DNA from 4 places in the Mesorhizobium sp. M0410 genome. Region 4 is predicted to be linked to each of the others. Evidence: predicted binding sites of a transcription regulator. Region 4 holds the regulator's gene; each other region holds the start of a gene.
What was found. The regulator PhoB, encoded in region 4, activates phosphate uptake and scavenging genes when phosphate is short. The targets are predictions, from matches to a motif close to TGTCATNNANCTGTCAT.

Region 1 (4,828 bases), on a different contig from region 4:
TCTGTCGATGACCTCCTATGGCGGCGCCGTCGCCGCTTGCGGCCTCGCCGGCGGCATGGACCTGCCGGCCAGCGTCGCCCCCTTCATCCTTCGCGGTGTCTCGCTGCTCGGCATCGATTCGGTGATGGCGCCCAAGGCGGTCCGCCTCGAGGCCTGGCGCCGCATCGGCACCGATCTCGATCACGCAAAGCTTGCCAGTCTGTCGACGAGCATCGGCTTCGACGGCATCATCGGCGCCGCGCATGACATCGTCGAGGGCAAGATCCGCGGCCGTGTGGTGGTGGACATGTGAGCCTCTTGGGGAAAAAGAGCGCGACCGCTAAAATTCGAACGATCAATCACAACCTTCGATAAGCTCTGTCTGGCAGGAGTTCCGTATGATTGCGGAACCCGGCATCAGAGCGGCGGAACCAGCCGAACGGGCCGACGGGACGGCCCCCGATACGCCAGCACGGCAGCTTGTCGCCGCGCCACCGCTGGCGCCGGAATTGCCCGACGCCAACCGCGAAGGCCTGTCCTTCCTGACGCTGGTCGCCATCGTCGTGCTGGCGGGCCTGTCGCATTTGACCGGAGCGCCGATCTTCATCACCATCGGCCTTTTGGCGACAGCCATGGCCGGGCTCGCCATGCATCTGCGCAACAGGCGCACCGAGCGCCGCGCAGTGGCCCTGCTCGATGCCACCACCGCCCGCAGCCGCGCCGAAATCGAGACGCTGGCCGACCGCATGTGGGAGATGCAGGAGAGCGAGGAGCGCTTTCGCGGTCTGATCGATGCACTCGGCGATCTCGTCGTCCACCGCGACCGCGACGGCCACATTGTCTACGCCAACAAGGTTTTCGCCGACCTTGTCGAAACCGACCAGCGCGAGCTTGCCGGCAAGGCCCTGGCCGAACTAGGCATCGATGTCGGCATCGTCCCCGACGCCGCCTTTTCCGACCATGAATGCCTGAGTTCCACCGACGTCGCCATTCGCACGCCGGACGGTCCACGCTGGTTCTCTTGGATCGAGCTGTCGGTGCGCGACAAGGACAGCGGCGCCGTTTCGCATCGCGCCATCGCCCGCGACATCACCGCCCGCAAGCGCGCCGAATCCTCGCTGATCACCGCCCGCGAGCGGGCCGAATATGCGAGCCAGGCCAAATCGCGTTTCCTCGCTACCGTCAGCCACGAGATCCGCACGCCGATGAACGGCATCATGGGCATGGCCCGGCTTCTCGCCGACACCAGCCTTTCGCCCGAGCAGCGGACCTATGTCGGCGCCATCTCGACCTCGGCCAGCGCGCTGCTGGCGCTAATCGAGGACCTGCTCGACTACTCCAAGATCGAGGCCGGCCGCTTCGATCCAGAACCGCAGCCGATGTCGGTGCGTGAGATCGCCGACAATGTCGTCGAGCTTTTGGCGGCGCGGGCTTTTGCCAAGGATATCGGCCTCGGCTGTCATGTCGAACCCGACGTGCCGCAGCTGATCACCGCCGACCCCGGCAGGGTCAGGCAGGTGCTGCTCAACCTCATCGGCAACGCCGTCAAGTTCACCGACAGCGGCGGCGTCCTGGCAAGCATCGCCCGCGTCCGCACCGAAATCACCGACCGCATCCGCTTCACCATCACCGACACCGGCCCCGGTCTGCGCGAGGAGGACATGGAGCGTATCTTCGAGGACTTTGAACAGGCTGACGGCACCTCGACCCGTGCGCATGGCGGTGCCGGCCTCGGTCTTGCCATTTCCAAGCGCCTGGTGACCGCCATGGGCGGCACCATCTCTGTGTCGAGCCGCCTTGGCCAAGGATCTGAATTCGTCTTCGAGATTCCCGCTATTTCCGCCGTCGAGGCGCCGCAGATCCGCGAGAACCCGCTGTCGGGCCGGCATGCGGTGATCGTGTCGAAGAACCCGGTCGAGGCCGAAGCCATCGCCCGCACCATTCGCGCCAATGGCGGCACGGTCGATCTGGCCACCGCCGCCGCCCAGGCCACCGCTTTCGCCGAGGGCTGTGACGTGCTGCTGATCGATGCTGCCATGGAGCAAAGCGACGGCAGGCTGCTCAGGCGCCTGCGCCAGAGCGGATTTGCCGAGTGCGAGGCAGTGACGCTGATCGCGCCGACCGACCGCGGCATGCTTGGCGAATTCCGTGCCAATGGTTACGCCACCTTCCTGGCGAGGCCGGTGCGCGGCGAGACACTGCTGCGCGTGCTTTTGACCAGCCACGCGCCGGTCATCGCCGAGCCGCAACTGCAAAGGCGCGGCGCGCAGGCGGGGCATGCCATTGGCGCCCGCCAGCAGGGCCTGTCGGTGCTGATCGCCGAGGACAACGACATCAATGCCATGCTGGCCCGCGCCACGCTGCTGAAGGCCGGGCATCGCGTGAAAGTGGTCGGCAACGGCAAGGCCGCGGTCGAGGCGGTCATCAGCACCGGCCACAAGCACCGCTACGACGTGGTGCTGATGGACTTGCACATGCCTGTCATGGACGGCCTGGACGCCATCGCCGCCATCCGCCGCCATGAGGAGGAGACCGCGGTGCCGCCGGTGCCGATCATGGTGCTGTCGGCCGACAGCCAGGAAAAGACCCGCCACGCCGTGCTCGCTCACGGTGCCAGCGGCTTCGTCACCAAGCCGCTCGACCCCGATGCCCTGGTTCATGCCGTCGAGGGGCAAGTGGCCGCCTGAGGCACAACATAGACGGTTGATAGATTACCCAGCCGACGAAGTATTGCCCGCAGAGCCGTATCACGGTACTGTCACAATCCTGTTGCACCTACACCGTATCCCCGTGCCAAGAGGGATGGCTCGAAGGAGAATCACTCGTGCATACAGTCATGCCGGAATGTGATGCTCGGCCGAACGCCAGCGGGCCTTTGCTCGTCGGCCGGAACGCCGATGCCGTCATAAAAGGCGCATCGCTCGGCCGCATCGGCAATCTCGAAGTGCGGCTCGCCCGCAACGAGGCCGAGATCGCTGCCGCGCAGGAAGTGCGCTACCGGGTGTTCTACGACGAGCTTGGTGCCAGGAAGGACCTGTTCCAGATGCAGGACCGCCGCGATGCCGATCGCTTCGATCCCCTCTGCGATCATCTGCTTGTGTTCGATACTTCGCTTTCCGGCCCCGAGCATCGCCGCATCGTCGGCACCTACCGCCTGCTGCGGCAGGAGATTGCCGCAGCGGCCGGCGGCTTCTATTCCGAAGGCGAATTCGAGCTGACCAAGCTGATCGCGCGGCATCCCGGCCAGCGGTTCCTCGAGCTCGGCCGCTCCTGCGTTCTGCCGGAATACCGCTCGAAGCGCACCATCGAGGCGCTGTGGCAAGGCATCTGGGCCTATATCAACCATTACGGCATCGGCGTGATGACCGGCTGCGCGTCGTTCCACGGCACCGTGCCGGCGGCACATGCCGAGGCGTTGACCTATCTTGCCCACCACTGCCGGACGAATTCATCCTGGGACGTGCGCGCCGTCGCCGGGCGCTATTGTTCCATGGACCTGATGCCGATCGAGGCCGTCAACACCAAGGCGGCGATCGCCGCGATGCCGCCGCTGGTCAAGGGCTATCTGCGCGTCGGCGCGCGCATCGGCGACGGCTGCGTCATCGACCGTGAATTCTCGACCGTCGACGTGTTCGTGGTGATGCCGGTCAAGGAGATCGGTGCCCGCTACGTCAATTATTATGGCGGAGAAGCGCAGCGGTTTGCGGCCTGAGTAGGGGAGAGAAGGCAACGGCCGGAGTAGGCAAGTGCTCTGCTCTATTTTACCCGACGTAGCGGTATTCCCTACTCCCGTACTGCCTATTCCCCTACTCTCCTAACTTACGCATCCTTCTCAGCTTGCTCATTCACCGGCCCCGGCTCCACCGGCGCTTCGCTCGCCACATGCTTGGGGCCGCCCTTGGCGACGCCGACCATGGCCGGCCGCAGCACACGCTCGCCGATCGAATAGCCGGGCTGCACGACCTGCACGACTGTGTTGGCCGGTACGTCGGGATTGGGCACCTCGAACATCGCCTGGTGGAAATTCGGATCGAATTTCTCGCCCTCGGGCTCAAGCTTCTTCACGCCGTGACGTTCAAGCGCCGACAGCATGGCGCGCTCGGTGATCTCGACGCCGTCGATCAGCGCCTTGAAACCGGCATCGTCCGAAGCCTTGGCCTCCTCCGGGATGGCATCCAGAGCGCGGCGCAGATTGTCTGACACCGAAAGCATGTCGCGGGCAAAGTTGGCAACCGCATAGGCGCGCGCATCGTGCACGTCGCGGGCGGTGCGGCGGCGCAAATTCTCCATGTCGGCCGCGACGCGCAGCGCGCGATCCTTCAGCTCTTCGTTTTCCTTCAGAAGCCGCACAAGCGCTTCATAGTCGCTGTCGACGCCGCCTTCCCTTGGCTCCGCGGCAGCCTCGGTCTTCTCGGCTTCATCGGGCGCGCGTTCGTCTTTTGCCTGGTCGCTCATCGCCGTTTCCCGTCATTTTCGAATGGTGTGGATTTGCGCCCGATATCGAGGTTTGGCGGCCAAAAATCAAGGGGCAAGCGATACTGCAGCCGCTGGCCACGGCTTGAGGGCGAACAGCGGAGACTTTTCGATTTTAATTCAAACTTTACCGTATCCGACGGCTTTGCTTGCCAGGCTACTACAATGCGGGAACCATTCCTCCTGTGGAAGAGTTTCGAAGCCGACACAGGATTTTGGAAGATGTCCCGCACCAATGGCGAAAAGCACGACGCGCTCGCCGTCGATATCCGGCGCCAGCTCGGCAATGAGACCACCAAGCGCTTCCTGCGCACCCTGCCGGCATTCCGCACGGAGACGGATATTCCCGACCGCCTGAAGAAATTGCTCGACCGCC
Region 2 (4,828 bases), on a different contig from region 4:
GGCGCCGTGGTCGGCTTCGCTACCGTCATCGTCGCGATGCTGATCAACGCCGGAACACCGGTTTTCCCGGCCATCCTGATTACCTTGCTGGTCGGCGTCGCCATCGGGATGTTCCACGGCTTCGGCATCGTCAAGATGGGCCTGCCGCCCTTCATCATCACCCTGGCGACGCTGACCTCGCTGCGCGGCATCGGTCTGTTGATGACCAACGGCAACTCGATCTCGATCAACAACGATGCCTTCCAGACGTTCTCGCGCAGTTCCTTCGTCGGCGTCCCCAATCTGTTCTGGATGGTGATCCTGGTCGGCATCCCGGCCTACATCTTCCTGCACCACAGCCGCTGGGGCCGCTATCTGTTCTCGGTCGGCTCCAACGCCGAGGCGTCGCGCCTGTCAGGCGTCAACGTCCAGCGCACCATCTATATGGCCTACACGCTGTCGGGGCTGTGTGCGGCATTCGTCGGCGTGCTGCTCGCCTCGCGCATCGGCATCGGCAATCCGACACAGGCCGAGGGCTGGGAATTGCAGGCGATCGCCTCCTCGGTGATCGGCGGCACCTCGCTGTTCGGCGCTGTCGGCTCAGTGCACGGGCCGCTGCTCGGCGCCTTCATCCTTGCCACCATCAACAACGGCGCCAATCTGCTCAACGTCAACGCCTTCTGGCAGCGCATCATCACCGGCGTGCTGATCATCGTCATCGTCTACTTCGACGGGCTACGCCGCCGCGGCAAATAGACCGCCTCCCCACAACCGCCGGCCTCGCGACAGCAGAGCCGGCGGTGCCATGAACCGACTGGATTGAAGCATGAAAGCCGTCGTCTGCCGCTCGCCCGGCGAACTTGTCCTCGAAGATCGTCCGGCGCCTGGCGCGCCGCCAGCCGGCTGGGCGCTGGTCGCCGTCAGCCATGTCGGCATCTGCGGCACCGACTATCACATCTTCGAAGGCAAGCACCCGTTCCTCGCCTATCCCCGCATCATGGGCCACGAAGTTTCCGGCACCGTGATCGAGGTTGGTGAGGGCGTCGATCTGGCAATCGGCGAACCGGTGGTCGTCAATCCCTATCTCGCCTGCGGCAAATGCATCGCCTGCCGGCAAGGCAAGCCGAATTGCTGCGTTAAGATCGAGGTGCTCGGCGTCCACCGCGACGGCGCCATGTGCGAGCAAATCCTGGTGCCGGCGCAAAATCTTTATCCGGCAAACGGCTTGTCGCTGGCCGATGCTGCTGCCGTCGAATTCCTGGCGATCGGCGCGCATGCCGTGCGGCGCTCGCTGGCTGATCCAGGTGCGCGCACGCTGGTCATTGGCGCCGGCCCCATCGGGCTCGGCACGGCGCTGTTCGCCCGCATCGCCGGGCTCGACGTGACGCTGCTCGACATGAGTGCGGAGAGGCTGGGTTTCGCCGAAAGCGAACTCGGCTTCGCGACCCTCGACGGCTCGCAGGGCGCTGCTGCGGACCTGGTGCGGCAAGCAACCGACGGCGACGGTTTTGACATGGTTTTCGATGCCACCGGCAACACCCAGTCGGTGCAGTCGGCCTTCGCCCATGTCGCGCATGGCGGGGCGCTGGTCCTGGTCAGCGTCGTCAAGGACGACATCGCCTTTTCCGATCCCGAATTCCACAAGCGCGAGATGATGCTGATCGGCAGCCGCAACGCGCTGCGTGCCGATTTCGACCATGTCGCCGCCTCGATCCGCAACGGCGCGGTGCCGTTGGCAAAGCTCGTCACGCACCGCACGACGCTTGGCGAAACGCCGCACGATCTTGCCCGCTGGGCGCATGAGAAGTCCGGCCTGATCAAGGCCGTTATCCAGGTCGCATGATGCTGGCGCACCTCAAAGCGCCGACAGTTTGAGCTCGATCCGCTCGGCCGGGAAGCGCGACTCCGAAAACTGGATCGGCTGACCGTCGGGCGTGACGTTGACGGCGACCGTCACCAGCACGATGGCGCCGGGCTGCAGGTCGAGGTCCGCAAGGTCGGCCGCATCGGCATGGCGCGCCGACAACACCGTCGATTGCCGCAGATAGTCGTCAATGCCAAAACGTGCCAGCGATGCGGTGATCGAACCGGTTTCCGCCATGGCAGCATCGATGCCGGCAAAGCGCCTGGCATCGAACCAGCCGGCAGCGCGGGACACTGGCATTCCATCGGCTTCGCCGCGCGTTTCCAGACGTATCACGTCGGCCCCCTTTGCAAGGCCTAAGCTCTCTGCCACACGACGGTTGGCAGGCTCGACCGATGACGCAAGCAAGGTGATATGCCGGTCGGACGCCTGTCCTTGCAATCCCTCCGAAAAGCGGGTGCGGGCGCCGATCGGATATGACAGCCGCCTGCGCGACAGCACGAAGGTGCCCCGCCCCTGCTCTGCCCTGAGCACACCCTCCTGCACCAGCGCTGCAATGGCGCTGCGGACGGTGTGGCGGTTGACGCCATAGCGCTCGGCAAGTGCCACCTCCGGCGGCAACGCCGCATTTTCGGGAAAATCGCCGACGGAAATCGAATGCAGTATCTGATCGGCGATCTGCCGCCACAGCGCGACACCGCTGCGCCGCTCGATGCTGTTGGCTTGTCCGATCATTTTCTGCCCCAACCTTTGCGCCCCCTCTTCTCGCCCTTGTCATGCACCCGTCATAGACACGCATTAGATAATAGGTATAATTTGTATAATTGTCTATATCAATAGACAAATTTCGATGCAAGGGAATGTTAACCATGCGAGGACAGGAAGCCCGCGATCAGGCTGGGCGCAAGGCCGTTATGGCAACGCTGGCGCAATCGACCGGCGACGATATCGTCCGTCTGTGGAACGAAGCCGGCCTGCCTTCGGAGGCGGAACTCCTGCGCGGCCCCGAAACCGGCCTGGTCACCGTGCGTGGCCGCATCGGTGGCGGCGGCGCGCCGTTCAACGTTGGCGAGACGACGGTCACCCGCGCCACCGTCCGGCTCGCCTCCGGACAGGTCGGCCACTGCTATGCGCTCGGCCGCGACAAGCAGAAGGCAAGGCTGGCGGCAATCGCCGATGCGCTGTGGCAGGACCCGGCTCACCGCAACGAGGTCGAGACCAGGCTCGTCGCGCCCTTGCAGGCGGCACTGGCCGAGGCCCGTGACCAGCGCCGCGCCGAGACGGCGGCGACCAAGGTCGATTTCTTCACCATGGTACGCGGAGAAGACTGATGGACATCGTAACCCAAGCGATCGAAGGCGGCTTTGCCGATCCGGTGTTCGACGCCCAGACGGTCTTCCGGGCAGTGATGGACGCGATGGCCCGGCCGGGCACACTGCAGCCCCTGCCGGTCTTTACCCGTCCACCGACGCCGCTGTCAGCCACCGCGGGCGCCATTGCGCTGGCGCTGTGCGATAACGACACGCCGCTCTGGCTCGACCCCGCCTTGCAGGCTTCAGCGACGGTGAAATCCTGGCTTGGCTTCCATACCGGCGCGCCGCTGGCCAACACCCCGGCCGACGCGCATTTCGCGCTGATCGCCACGCCGGCCGAGATGATGGCGCTCGACGGGTTTTCGCAAGGCACCCAGGATTATCCCGATCGCTCCACGACGCTGATCCTCGAGATCAGCGATCTTGTCTCCGGCGCTCCGCTGCTGCTCGAAGGCCCGGGCATCGAGAAGACGGCGACGATTGCGCCGGCGCAAATGCCGCGCCATTTTGTCGAGCAATGGAAGCAGAACAACCAGCGCTTTCCGCGTGGCGTCGACATCATCCTCGCCACGTCCGAAGCAATTGCCTGCCTGCCGCGCACGACGCGCATCAAGACGATGGAGGCATAGGATGTATGTCGCGGTAAAGGGTGGCGAAGCGGCCATTCGCAACGCCCACAAACTGCTCGCCGACCGCCGGCGCGGCGATCGTTCGGTGCCCGCACTTCGCCTCGACCAGATCGTCGAGCAACTGGCGCTCGGCGTCGACCGGGTGATGAGTGAAGGTTCGCTCTACGACAGGGAATTGGCGGCACTCGCCATCGTCCAGGCGCGCGGCGACATGATCGAGGCGATCTTCCTCATTCGCGCCTATCGCACCACGCTGCCGCGTTTCGGCTACACCAAGGCGGTCGACACCGGCACGATGCTGGTCGAGCGGCGGGTGTCGGCGACCTACAAGGACCTGCCCGGCGGCCAGTTGCTCGGCCCGACTTTCGACTACACCCACCGGCTGCTCGATCCCGAGCTTGCCGCAGGCGGCGAAGTCGCCGAGCCGGAGCAGCGTGCAGGCGAGCCGGAAGCCATGCCGCGCGTGTCGGCCATCCTCGCCCGCGAGGGCCTGATCGAATCCGACGGCGACATGCCTGAAGACCATGTCCCCGGCGACATCACCCGCGAGCCGCTCGAATTCCCGATGGCGCGCGACATCCGCCTGCAGGCGTTGTCGCGCGGCGATGAGGGGTTTTTATTGGCGCTCGGCTATTCCACCCAGCGCGGCTATGCGCGCAACCATCCCTTCGTCGGCGAGGTCCGTATCGGTGAGGTCGAGCTGGAGCTCGACGTGCCGGAACTGCCTTTCGCAGTGCCGCTCGGCAGTATCCGCGTCACCGAGTGCCAGATGGTCAACCAGTTCAAGGGCTCGGCCAAGGCGCCGCCGCAATTCACCCGCGGCTACGGCCTCGTCTTCGGCCAGAGCGAGCGCAAGGCGATGGCCATGGCGCTATGCGACCGCGCGCTGCGGGCGGCGGAGTTGGGTGAGGATGTCGTCGCCGCCGCCCAGGACGAGGAGTTCGTCATCTCGCATTCCGACAATGTCCAGGCGACCGGCTTCGTCGAGCATCTGAAGCTGCCGCACTATGTCGATTTCCAGGCCGAGCTCGACCTCGTGCGCC
Region 3 (4,828 bases), 100 kb from region 4:
CGCAAGCCTCGGCATCCAAGAACTGCAATTCACCCGGCGTCTCGATGCCCTCCGCAAGGACCGGTAGGCCGAGACCGCGTCCAAGCCCCAGCACGGCGCGGACGATCGCCGCGAACTGGGCGTTCTTGTCGACCGATTTGATGAACGACCCGTCGATCTTGATCTTGTCGAAGGGAAAGGCGCTAAGGTTGGACAGCGAAGAGTAGCCGGTGCCAAAATCGTCCATCGCTACATGCACGCCAAGCGCCTTGACCTGCCTCAAGGCCGCCAGCGCGCGGGGCATATCCTTCACCAGGGCTGTTTCGGTGATCTCCAGTTCCAGCCTGCCGGGTGCCAGGCCGGACCTCGCCAGTGCATCATGCACCTTGCGGCTGAAGTTCGGATTGTGAAGCTGCACGGCGGAGACGTTGACGGCGACCATCAGCGGATTTGTCCAGCGAGCAGCATCGTTACAAGCCGTCGTCAGCACCCAGTCGCCGATCTGGGCGATCGCGCCACTGTCCTCGGCCACGGGGATGAAAACAGCCGGAGAAATATCACCCCGCTCAGGGTGCTGCCACCGGACCAGGGCTTCGAAGCCGATCATCCTGCCGCCGCGGATTTCCTTCTGAGGCTGGTAGACGAGGTGGAACTCCTTGCGGGCGATGGCCTGGCGCAATTCATGCTCCATCACGCGCTTGTCGCGGGCCGCGGTGCCCATGGCTATCTCGAAAAACCGGTAAGTGTCCCTGCCTTCGGTTTTGGCGCGATGGAGTGCCGTGTCGGCATGGCTGATCAGGCCGGCCTGGTCTTCGGCATCCAGCGGAAAGAAGGCGATGCCGATGCTGGCCGAGACGAGGCCGGAGCCGACCGAAACCCTGTTTTCCTCGCAGATCGCCGCCAGCAAGTCCTCGGCTATCCGGCCTGCGGCCAAGGGGTCGGGGAGGTTCGGAGCTATGATGGCAAATTCGTCACCGCCGAGACGCGCGAGCATCTGTCCGTTGCGCGGGATGCCGGAGATGCAGTGCGCGAGCTTCTGCAGCATCGCGTCACCGGCGCTGTGGCCGTAGAGGTCGTTGACTTGCTTGAACCGGTCGAGGTCAAGCAGCAGGAGCGCCAGATATCCATCCTTGCCGCCACGATCCATCGAGGCGACTTCTGCTTCCAGCCGGGAAGAAAAGCTCCGCCGATTGGCAAGCCCGGTAAGCGGATCGAAATGCGCGAGGCGGAGAATCTCTTCTTCTGCCTTCTTGCGCTCACGGATGTCGCGAACGGCAAGCACCGTATGAGGCCTGCCGCAGTAGGTGATCTTCCTGGCGATCAGCTCGACAGGAATTCTCGCGCCGTCGCTGCCCCTTAATTTCGCTTCCTGCGCCTGTTCGCCGAAGCCGGACATAGCGGCTGCGCTCTGTCCGTCGAAAAGCTCGCCGAGTTGCATCGTGTTCAGGGTGGCTGTCGCTGTTCCGGTCAGCTTCGCCATACTGTCATTGGCGCTGACGATGCGGGTGCCATCGCAAACGATCAGACCTTCCACCGCCGCATTGGCGAGATCGTGCATGCGCTCGGCCTCGAGCTTCTGGTGGCGAAAGCGCAGATCGATCCACAGCGCGGCACCTGACAGCACAAGGATTACAAGGCTGGCGACCGCTGCGGCAAAGGCCTGGGAAATGGGCTCGATGGAATGTTCGGATATTTCAATCGAGGAACCCGGAATGATCGACACCGCGGCCATCGCGATGAAATGCAAGCTGCAAATGGCCAGCGTCAAAAGCGCGGCGCCGCCGAGAGTCGCGACTGCTGACGGGCGGCGCAAAACGACCAGGAGTGCCAGTGCCGCAAGGGTCACGCCGGCCAGAAGCGACATCGCGACAAGGAGCAGGTTCCATACGACCCGGCCTTCGACCTCGAAAGCCGCCATGCCGATGTAGTGCATCGTCGCGATGGCGCCGCCCAGAATGGCACCACCGACGAGGAAATGGTCGATGCCGCGGCGCAAGGTGGCGACCCACATCCCAAGCGCGGTCAGGATGACGGCGGCGGCAAGCGAAAAGGCGGATAATCCCGGATTGTATGCGTTCGGTATTCCCGGCGTAAACGCGGTCATGGCGATGAAATGCGTCGCCCATATGCCGAACCCGGTCGAGGCCGCGGCGATCATCAGCCAGACAAGCCGGTTTCGCTCGGTCGATCGGCCGACATGCTTAAGGAGATTAACTGCTGAGAAACAAGAAATTCCACAGACGAGTGCGGCGAGCGCAACCAGTCTCAGGTCGTGCTGATTTACGATACAATTATAGACCGTCAGCATCCTGGTTCACTCGGTCAAAACTAACAGGGGAGGTGTGACGGATTAGCTCTTGGAGATTTTAACGAATAGTTAACCCGTAGGCCATGAGGCGGGTCTTTTCGGGGGAAAACCGATGCCGCTGCGCCGAAAAGGCGGTGATGTCGTTTCTGACGCCCGGTTTCGGTAGCGAGTGCACTTTAGGAAGGAATGGTGTTCATTGATCGGCAACAAAACCGTTGTCCGATTGTCATCAGCGCCACATATTGGCTTTGCGGAGGTGCCCCTTTCGCCAATGACAAACGGGAGATGAAACATGAAGTTCTTCGGCTTTGCGGCCGGTATCGCCGCCACCGTGACCCTGCTTTCCACCACCTCCGCCTTCGCCGTCACGCAGATCAGCTGGTGGCACGCCATGACCGGCGCCAACGCCGAGGTCGTCGCCAAGATCTCCAAGGATTTCAACGCCAGCCAGAGCGAATATGAGCTCGTTCCGGTGTTCAAGGGCACCTATCCGGAGACGCTGAATGCCGGCATCGCTGCCTTTCGTGCCGGGCAAGCGCCCGATATCCTCCAGGTGTTCGACGTCGGCACCGGCGTGATGATGGCGGCCGAGGGTGCGATAAAGCCGGTGGCCGATGTGATGACCGGCGCCGGGATGACTTTCGACAAGAGCCAGTATCTGCCCGGCATCGTCGGCTATTATTCCAAGCCGGACGGCACCATGCTGTCCTTCCCCTACAACTCCTCCTCGCCGATCCTCTACTACAACAAGGACATCTTCCAGAAGGCAGGCCTCGACGTGAACAATCCGCCCAAGACCTGGAACGAGGTTTGGGAAGCCGCCAAGAAGATCAAAACGAGCGGCGCCGCCTCTTGCGGCTATACCTCGACCTGGCTGACCTGGATCCATCTGGAGAATTTCGCGGCGTGGAATGACGTGCCTTGGGCGACCCAGCAGAATGGCCTGGCCGGCGGCGACGTCGAACTCAAGATCAATGCGCCGATTTTCGTCAACCACTTCCAGGCGCTCGCCGACCTGGCCAAGGACGGCACGTTCAAATATGGCGGACGCACCTCCGAAGCCAAGCAGATATTCCTCGCCGGCGAATGCGGCATCTTCACCGAATCGTCGGGCGGCCTCGGCGATATCGTCAAGTCCGGCATGAATTATGGCATCGGCCAGCTTCCCTACGACAGTGACGCCAAGGGTGCCCCGCAGAACACAACGCCGGGCGGTGCCAGCCTATGGGTGTTCGGCAACAAGTCGGACGAGGAATACAAGGGCGTTGCCGCCTTCTTTGCCTATCTGTCCAAGACTGATGTGCAGGAATACCTGCACCAGAAGTCGGGATACCTGCCTGTGACGCTCGCCGCGTACGAGGCGACCAAGAAATCAGGCTTCTATGAAAAGAACCCCGGCCGCGAGACACCCATCCTGCAGATGATCGGCAAGCCGCCGACCGACAATTCGAAGGGCGTGCGCCTGCCGAATCTGCCGCAGGTGCGCGATATCCAGAACGAGGAGCTGGAGAAGATGCTGGCCGGCCAGCAAACCGCCCAGCAGGCCCTCGACAATGCGGTCGCGCGCGGCGACGCCGCAATCAAGGAAGCCCTGGACAACTAACGAGATCGTCTCGGTCAGTCGGTTGGAATATCGCCCACGCGCGCGCGTGTGGGCGATGCCTGGATAGCGAGGGAAATCAGCCTGTCTCCACGCGTCGTCTTTCCCAACAATATCCTGCCCTACCTGCTGGTGGCGCCACAGCTCGCCATAACCCTGGTTTTCTTCTACTGGCCGGCCGGTCAGGCGCTTTACCAGTCGATGCTCAGGCAAGACCCGTTCGGGCTGAAGAGCAGGTTCGTCTGGTTTGCCAATTTCCGGAAGGTGCTGGCCGATCCGGCCTATCTCAACTCGATCAAGGTCACGGTGGTGTTCTCGCTTGCGACCGCGATCGTTGCCATGGTTGCGGCCCTGCTGCTCGCGGTTATGGCCGAGAAGGCCATGCGCGGCAAAGGCCTCTACCGCACACTGTTGATATGGCCTTATGCCGTGGCGCCGGCGATTGCCGGCATGCTGTGGCTGTTTCTGTTCAACCCTTCGATAGGCTCGTTGGCCTATTTGCTGAGAAGCCTCGGCATCGCATGGGACCCACTGCTCAACGGCACCCACGCCATGATCCTGCTGGTGTCGGCGGCTGCCTGGAAGCAGATCAGCTACAATTTCCTGTTCTTCGTCGCCGGCCTGCAGGCGGTGCCGAAAACGCTGATCGAAGCGGCGGCCATGGACGGCGCCGGCGAAACCAAGCGCTTCTGGACCATCGTCTTCCCGCTGCTTGCGCCGACAACCTTTTTCCTGCTGGTCGTCAACACCGTCTATGCCCTGTTCGACACGTTCGGCATCGTTCATGCCGTCACCGGCGGCGGGCCGGGCAAGACGACCGAGACGCTGGTCTACAAGGTCTACAATGACGGCTTTGTCAATCTGATCCTGGGCGACTCGGCGGCGCAGTCGGTCATTTTGATGGCTATCGTCATCGCGCTCACAGCGATCCAGTTCCGCTA
Region 4 (4,828 bases):
TCGCCATAATGGTGTTGCCCTTCATCACCTCGATCACCAAGGATGTCTTCGATACGGTGCCGGCGGTGCTGAAGGAATCGGCCTACGGCATCGGTTGCACGACCTGGGAAGTGACCCGGCGCGTGGTCATTCCCTATACCCGCATCGGCATCATGGGCGGCGTCATGCTTGGCCTCGGCCGGGCACTCGGCGAAACCATGGCGGTGACTTTCGTCATCGGCAACGCGCATCGCATCAGTGCCTCCCTGTTCGCACCGGGCACGACGATTTCGGCGACCATCGCCAATGAATTTACCGAGGCCGACGGCGACCTCTACACCTCCTCGCTGGTCGCGCTCGGCCTGATCCTGTTCGTCATCACCTTCCTGATCCTTGCCGCCGCCCGCTATATGCTGATGCGGATCGACGCCCGTACGGGAGCCTGACCGATGTCGACATCCTCATCGCTCCACAGCCGCCGCAAAGCCAGGAATTCGGTGATGATGGCGCTTTGCGTCGTCGCCGCCGGCATCGGGCTTGCCTGGCTGGCGCTCATCCTCGGTGCGTTGGTCTATAAGGGCACAGCCGGGCTTTCGTTCGCGGTCTTCACCGAGATGACGCCACCACCGGGCGAGGCCGGCGGCCTGCTCAATGCCATCGCGGGCAGCCTGCTGATGACGATCATCGCCGTTGTCGTCGGCACGCCGATCGGCGTGCTGGCGGGAACCTACATGGCCGAGTATGGACGCTTTTCGCGCATCACCACCGTCGTCCGCTTCATCAACGACATCCTGTTGTCGGCGCCGTCGATCATCATCGGCTTGTTCGTCTATGAATTGATGGTGCGGCCAATGGGACATTTCTCGGCCATTGCCGGCGCCGTGGCGCTTGCCATCCTGGTCATTCCGGTGGTCGTGCGCACCACTGAAGACATGCTCAACCTGGTGCCGAACGCGTTGCGTGAAGCCGGTGCCGCGATCGGCGCGCCGCGCTGGGTGGTGATCCGTTCGGTCGCCTACCGCGCCGCATTGTCCGGCATCGTCACCGGCATATTGCTGGCGATAGCACGCATTTCCGGCGAGACGGCGCCGCTGCTCTTCACCGCGCTCAACAACCAGTTCTGGAGCAGCAATATCAACGCGCCGATGGCCAGCCTGCCGGTGACCATCTTCCAGTTCGCTCTCAGCCCTTACGAGGAATGGCAGCAACTGGCGTGGACCGGCGCACTCATAATCACCCTGACGGTTCTGGGCTTGAGCATCCTCGCCCGCAGCCTTACCGGACGCAGAGAGGACAGATGACACAGATGTTGTCCCCGGACATGACGATGACCGAAACGGTCACCGAGAAGACGAAGATCGAGGTCAAGAACCTCAACTTCTACTACGGCCAGAGCAAGGCGCTGAAGGACATCAGCCTGTCGCTGCCCGAGCGCAGCGTCACGGCCTTCATCGGCCCTTCGGGTTGCGGGAAATCGACGCTGCTGCGCGTCTTCAACCGCATCTACGAGCTCTACCCGAAACAGACCGCCGAGGGCCAGGTGCTGCTCGACGGCAAGAACATTCTCGACCGGTCGCAGGATCTCAACCTCCTCAGGACAAAGATCGGCATGGTATTCCAGAAGCCGACGCCGTTCCCGATGTCGATCTACGAGAACATAGCCTTCGGCGTCAGGCTCTACGAGAATCTCGGCAAGTCCGAGATGGACGGCCGCGTCGAGCAAGCGTTGAAGCGGGCCGCGCTGTGGAGCGAGGTCAAGGACAAGCTAAACGCCAGCGGCTTGAGCCTGTCCGGCGGCCAGCAGCAGCGGCTCTGCATTGCCCGCACCGTGGCAGTGAAGCCGGAAGTCATTCTGCTCGACGAACCGGCTTCGGCCCTCGACCCGCTGTCGACGGCCAAGATCGAGGAACTGATCGACGAGCTGCAAGCCGACTACACGATCGTCATCGTCACCCACAACATGCAGCAAGCGGCGCGCGTGTCGCGCCAGACCGCCTTCATGTATCTGGGTGAACTGGTCGAGTTCGACCGGACCGAGAAGATATTCACGTCGCCCCGCGAGAAGCGCACGCAGGACTACATCACTGGCCGCTTCGGCTGAGCCGTTCCGATCATGCATATGAGGACAGGACCATGGGCGAACACACAGTCGCTTCTTTCGACGAGGATCTCGAGCAGATCAGCAAGCTGATCCGCGACATGGCCGACCTCGCCGGTTCGATGGTCGGCGGGGCGACCAAGGCCCTGTTGAATTCCGATAACGTGCTGGCGCAACGCGTCGTCTCCGACGACGCCATCATGGATGCGCGTCAACGCGAACTGGACGATCGCGCCATCACCCTGATCGCCAAGCGCCAGCCAATGGCTCACGATCTGCGCCATGTCGTCGGAGCGATCCGCATGGCCGGCGACCTCGAACGCATCGGCGACCTTGCCAAGAATATCGCCAAGCGTGTGAGCGCGGTCGGCCTCAGCGCCACGCCGCGCGACCTATCGCATTCCATCGATGCGATGGCGCAGCTAGTGCTCATCCAGGTGCAGGGCGTCATCGAGGAGTATGCTGCAGGCGATGCGGCCGCCTTGGCCAAGCTGCGCGCCGCCGACGAGCGTATCGACGTCAAATACACGTCCGTGTTCCGCGAGCTGTTAACCTACATGATGGAAGATCCGCGCAACATCACTGCTTGCACGCATCTGCTGTTCTGCGCCAAGAATCTCGAGCGGATCGGCGACCATGTCACCAACATCGCCGAAAATGCGTATTATGTGCTGACCGGCGAACAATTGCCGGTCAATCGTCCGAAGCAGGACGAAACGACAATGTCCGCGCCGGTGACATGATGGGGGTGCCCAGCCGATGATCGCACCACGCATAATGGTGGTGGAGGACGAGGAGCCGTTGGGCGTGCTGCTCCGCTACAATCTCGAATCCGAAGGCTACCAGGTCGAGGTGGTGACACGCGGCGACGAAGCCGAGATCCGTTTGCAGGAGAATGTGCCCGACCTTCTGGTGCTCGACTGGATGATACCGGCGGTTTCCGGCATCGAGCTCTGCCGCCGGTTGCGCGTGCGCCCCGAAACCGAGCGGCTGCCGATCATCATGCTGACCGCGCGCGGCGAGGAGAGCGATCGGGTGCGCGGTCTTTCGACCGGCGCCGACGACTATCTCGTCAAACCGTTTTCGACGCCGGAATTCATGGCCAGGGTCAAGGCGCTGCTGCGGCGCGCCAAGCCGGAAGTGCTGTCCAGCGTGCTGAAGGTCGGCGACATAGTGCTCGATCGCGAATCGCACAGGGTCTATCGCAAGAAGAGCGAGATCCGGCTCGGGCCGACCGAATTCCGGCTGCTCGAGTTCATGATGCGGCATCCGGGCCGCGTCTTCTCGCGTAGCCAGTTGCTCGATAATGTCTGGGGCGAGACGATCTATATCGACGAACGCACCGTCGACGTCCATGTCGGGCGGCTGCGCAAAGCCGTCAATAACGGCCGCATGCCGGATGTCATCCGCACCATCCGCGGTGCCGGCTATGCGATCAGGGAAGATTGACCCGCCTGGTCAGGCGACGTTCTTTCTGACGCCGGGCCTCATTTGCGCGCCCGGCGCGAAAATCTCCTGGTCGACGAAGCTTAACGCCCGCATCGCGCAGCCTTCGCGGATCAGCGGCAATTCGTTCGGCTCGGTATCGAAGGAGATCGAGCCCGAGTGCTGGCCGCCGGCGGTCTGGGCGATTGCCTTGCGCAAGGCCGGCTCGATCAGATCGAAGGCAGCGGCACTGGCGCCGACCATCGCGACCGGTGCCGGATCGATCAGCGCGAACAGCGAGCCGAGACCGAAACCCAGCGCTTCGCCGGCCTTGCGGTAGGCCTCGCGTTCCGGCCCATCCTTCTCGCGCGCGCGGGCGGCCAGCGCGCGCATGTCGGCGTCGCTGACGTCGGCGATAGGTTCGCTGTCTTCGCTCATCTGCCTGGCGTTGCGCCAGATGGCATAGTTGCCGGCATAGGCTTCGATGCAGCCGCGCCGCCCGCAACGGCAGAGCGCGCCGCCCGGACGATGGATCATGTGGCCAAATTCGCCGCCCGAGGAATGCGTCCCGGTGAACAGTTCGCCCTTCAGCACAAGCCCCATACCGATGCCATGCGAAAGCAGGATGGCGATGAAGTCGTCGCGATAGCGATCCGGATTGCGCCAGCGCAAAGCCACCGCCATCATATTGCAGTCGTTCTCCACCGTGGCCGGGATGCCGAATTCGTCCTCCAGCATGTCGGCAAAGGCGATGTCGGTCTGCGGCGTGATCGGCGACCACAGCATGGCGCGTGCAGGGGAGTCGGTAATGCCCTGAATCGCCAGGGCGATGCGGGCGACACTGCGGACGTCAAGGTCTGGGTCCTCAAGCCGGCGCCGGACGATGGCCATGCATTCGCGGATCAGCTCGTCGCGCGGCATGGTCAGCGTGTCCAGCCGGCGCTGTTCCTCGGCGACCACCTGTCCCGCATAGTCGATAATGGCGGCCGACAGGAAATTCAGTGACAACACCACGGTCAGCACCGCCGCCGCTTCCGGGTTGAGGGCGAGGCCGACCTGCGGACGACCCCGTTTCAACGAAACGGGCTCACTTGCCTTGCTCTCGGCGAGGATGCCTTCCCGTATCAGGTCGGAGGAGATCGCCGATATGGTCGAATGACTGAGGCCGGTGGTGGCTGCGATCTCCGTACGCGATGGCTGGCCAGCCCGGCGCACCGCCGAGATCACCATCGCCCGGTTGCGCCGGCGCAAATCGTCGTGGCGGATTCCGACCGACATCGTTTTGCTTTCCTCCCGGTTGCCGCGGCCGCTCATGAACCGGAAGCC

Region 1: the regulator PhoB is predicted to act here: its motif matches at 2,736-2,752, upstream of olsB (l-ornithine N(alpha)-acyltransferase).
Region 2: the regulator PhoB is predicted to act here: its motif matches at 2,616-2,632, upstream of phnF (phosphonate metabolism transcriptional regulator PhnF).
Region 3: the regulator PhoB is predicted to act here: its motif matches at 2,501-2,517, upstream of ugpB (sn-glycerol-3-phosphate ABC transporter substrate-binding protein UgpB).

Annotation. Positions count from the first base shown of each region.
Region 1 covers NZ_JAMYRN010000003.1:93,361-98,188, reverse strand. Annotated here, with positions in the region: gene acuI (acrylyl-CoA reductase (NADPH)) at 1-292, shown strand, start outside; gene NKI63_RS04570 (hybrid sensor histidine kinase/response regulator) at 378-2,666, shown strand; gene olsB (l-ornithine N(alpha)-acyltransferase) at 2,816-3,691, shown strand; gene grpE (nucleotide exchange factor GrpE) at 3,799-4,434, opposite strand; gene NKI63_RS04555 (hypothetical protein) at 4,675-4,828, shown strand, end outside.
Region 2 covers NZ_JAMYRN010000003.1:39,816-44,643, reverse strand. Annotated here, with positions in the region: gene NKI63_RS04335 (ABC transporter permease) at 1-735, shown strand, start outside; gene NKI63_RS04330 (zinc-binding alcohol dehydrogenase family protein) at 806-1,822, shown strand; gene phnF (phosphonate metabolism transcriptional regulator PhnF) at 1,835-2,578, opposite strand; gene phnG (phosphonate C-P lyase system protein PhnG) at 2,713-3,174, shown strand; gene phnH (phosphonate C-P lyase system protein PhnH) at 3,174-3,785, shown strand; gene NKI63_RS04310 (carbon-phosphorus lyase complex subunit) at 3,787-4,828, shown strand, end outside.
Region 3 covers NZ_JAMYRN010000005.1:296,930-301,757, forward strand. Annotated here, with positions in the region: gene NKI63_RS09640 (bifunctional diguanylate cyclase/phosphodiesterase) at 1-2,287, opposite strand, end outside; gene ugpB (sn-glycerol-3-phosphate ABC transporter substrate-binding protein UgpB) at 2,580-3,890, shown strand; gene ugpA (sn-glycerol-3-phosphate ABC transporter permease UgpA) at 3,972-4,828, shown strand, end outside.
Region 4 covers NZ_JAMYRN010000005.1:194,066-198,893, forward strand. Annotated here, with positions in the region: gene pstC (phosphate ABC transporter permease subunit PstC) at 1-425, shown strand, start outside; gene pstA (phosphate ABC transporter permease PstA) at 429-1,280, shown strand; gene pstB (phosphate ABC transporter ATP-binding protein PstB) at 1,277-2,080, shown strand; gene phoU (phosphate signaling complex protein PhoU) at 2,113-2,820, shown strand; gene phoB (phosphate regulon transcriptional regulator PhoB) at 2,837-3,526, shown strand; gene NKI63_RS09080 (ROK family protein) at 3,536-4,780, opposite strand.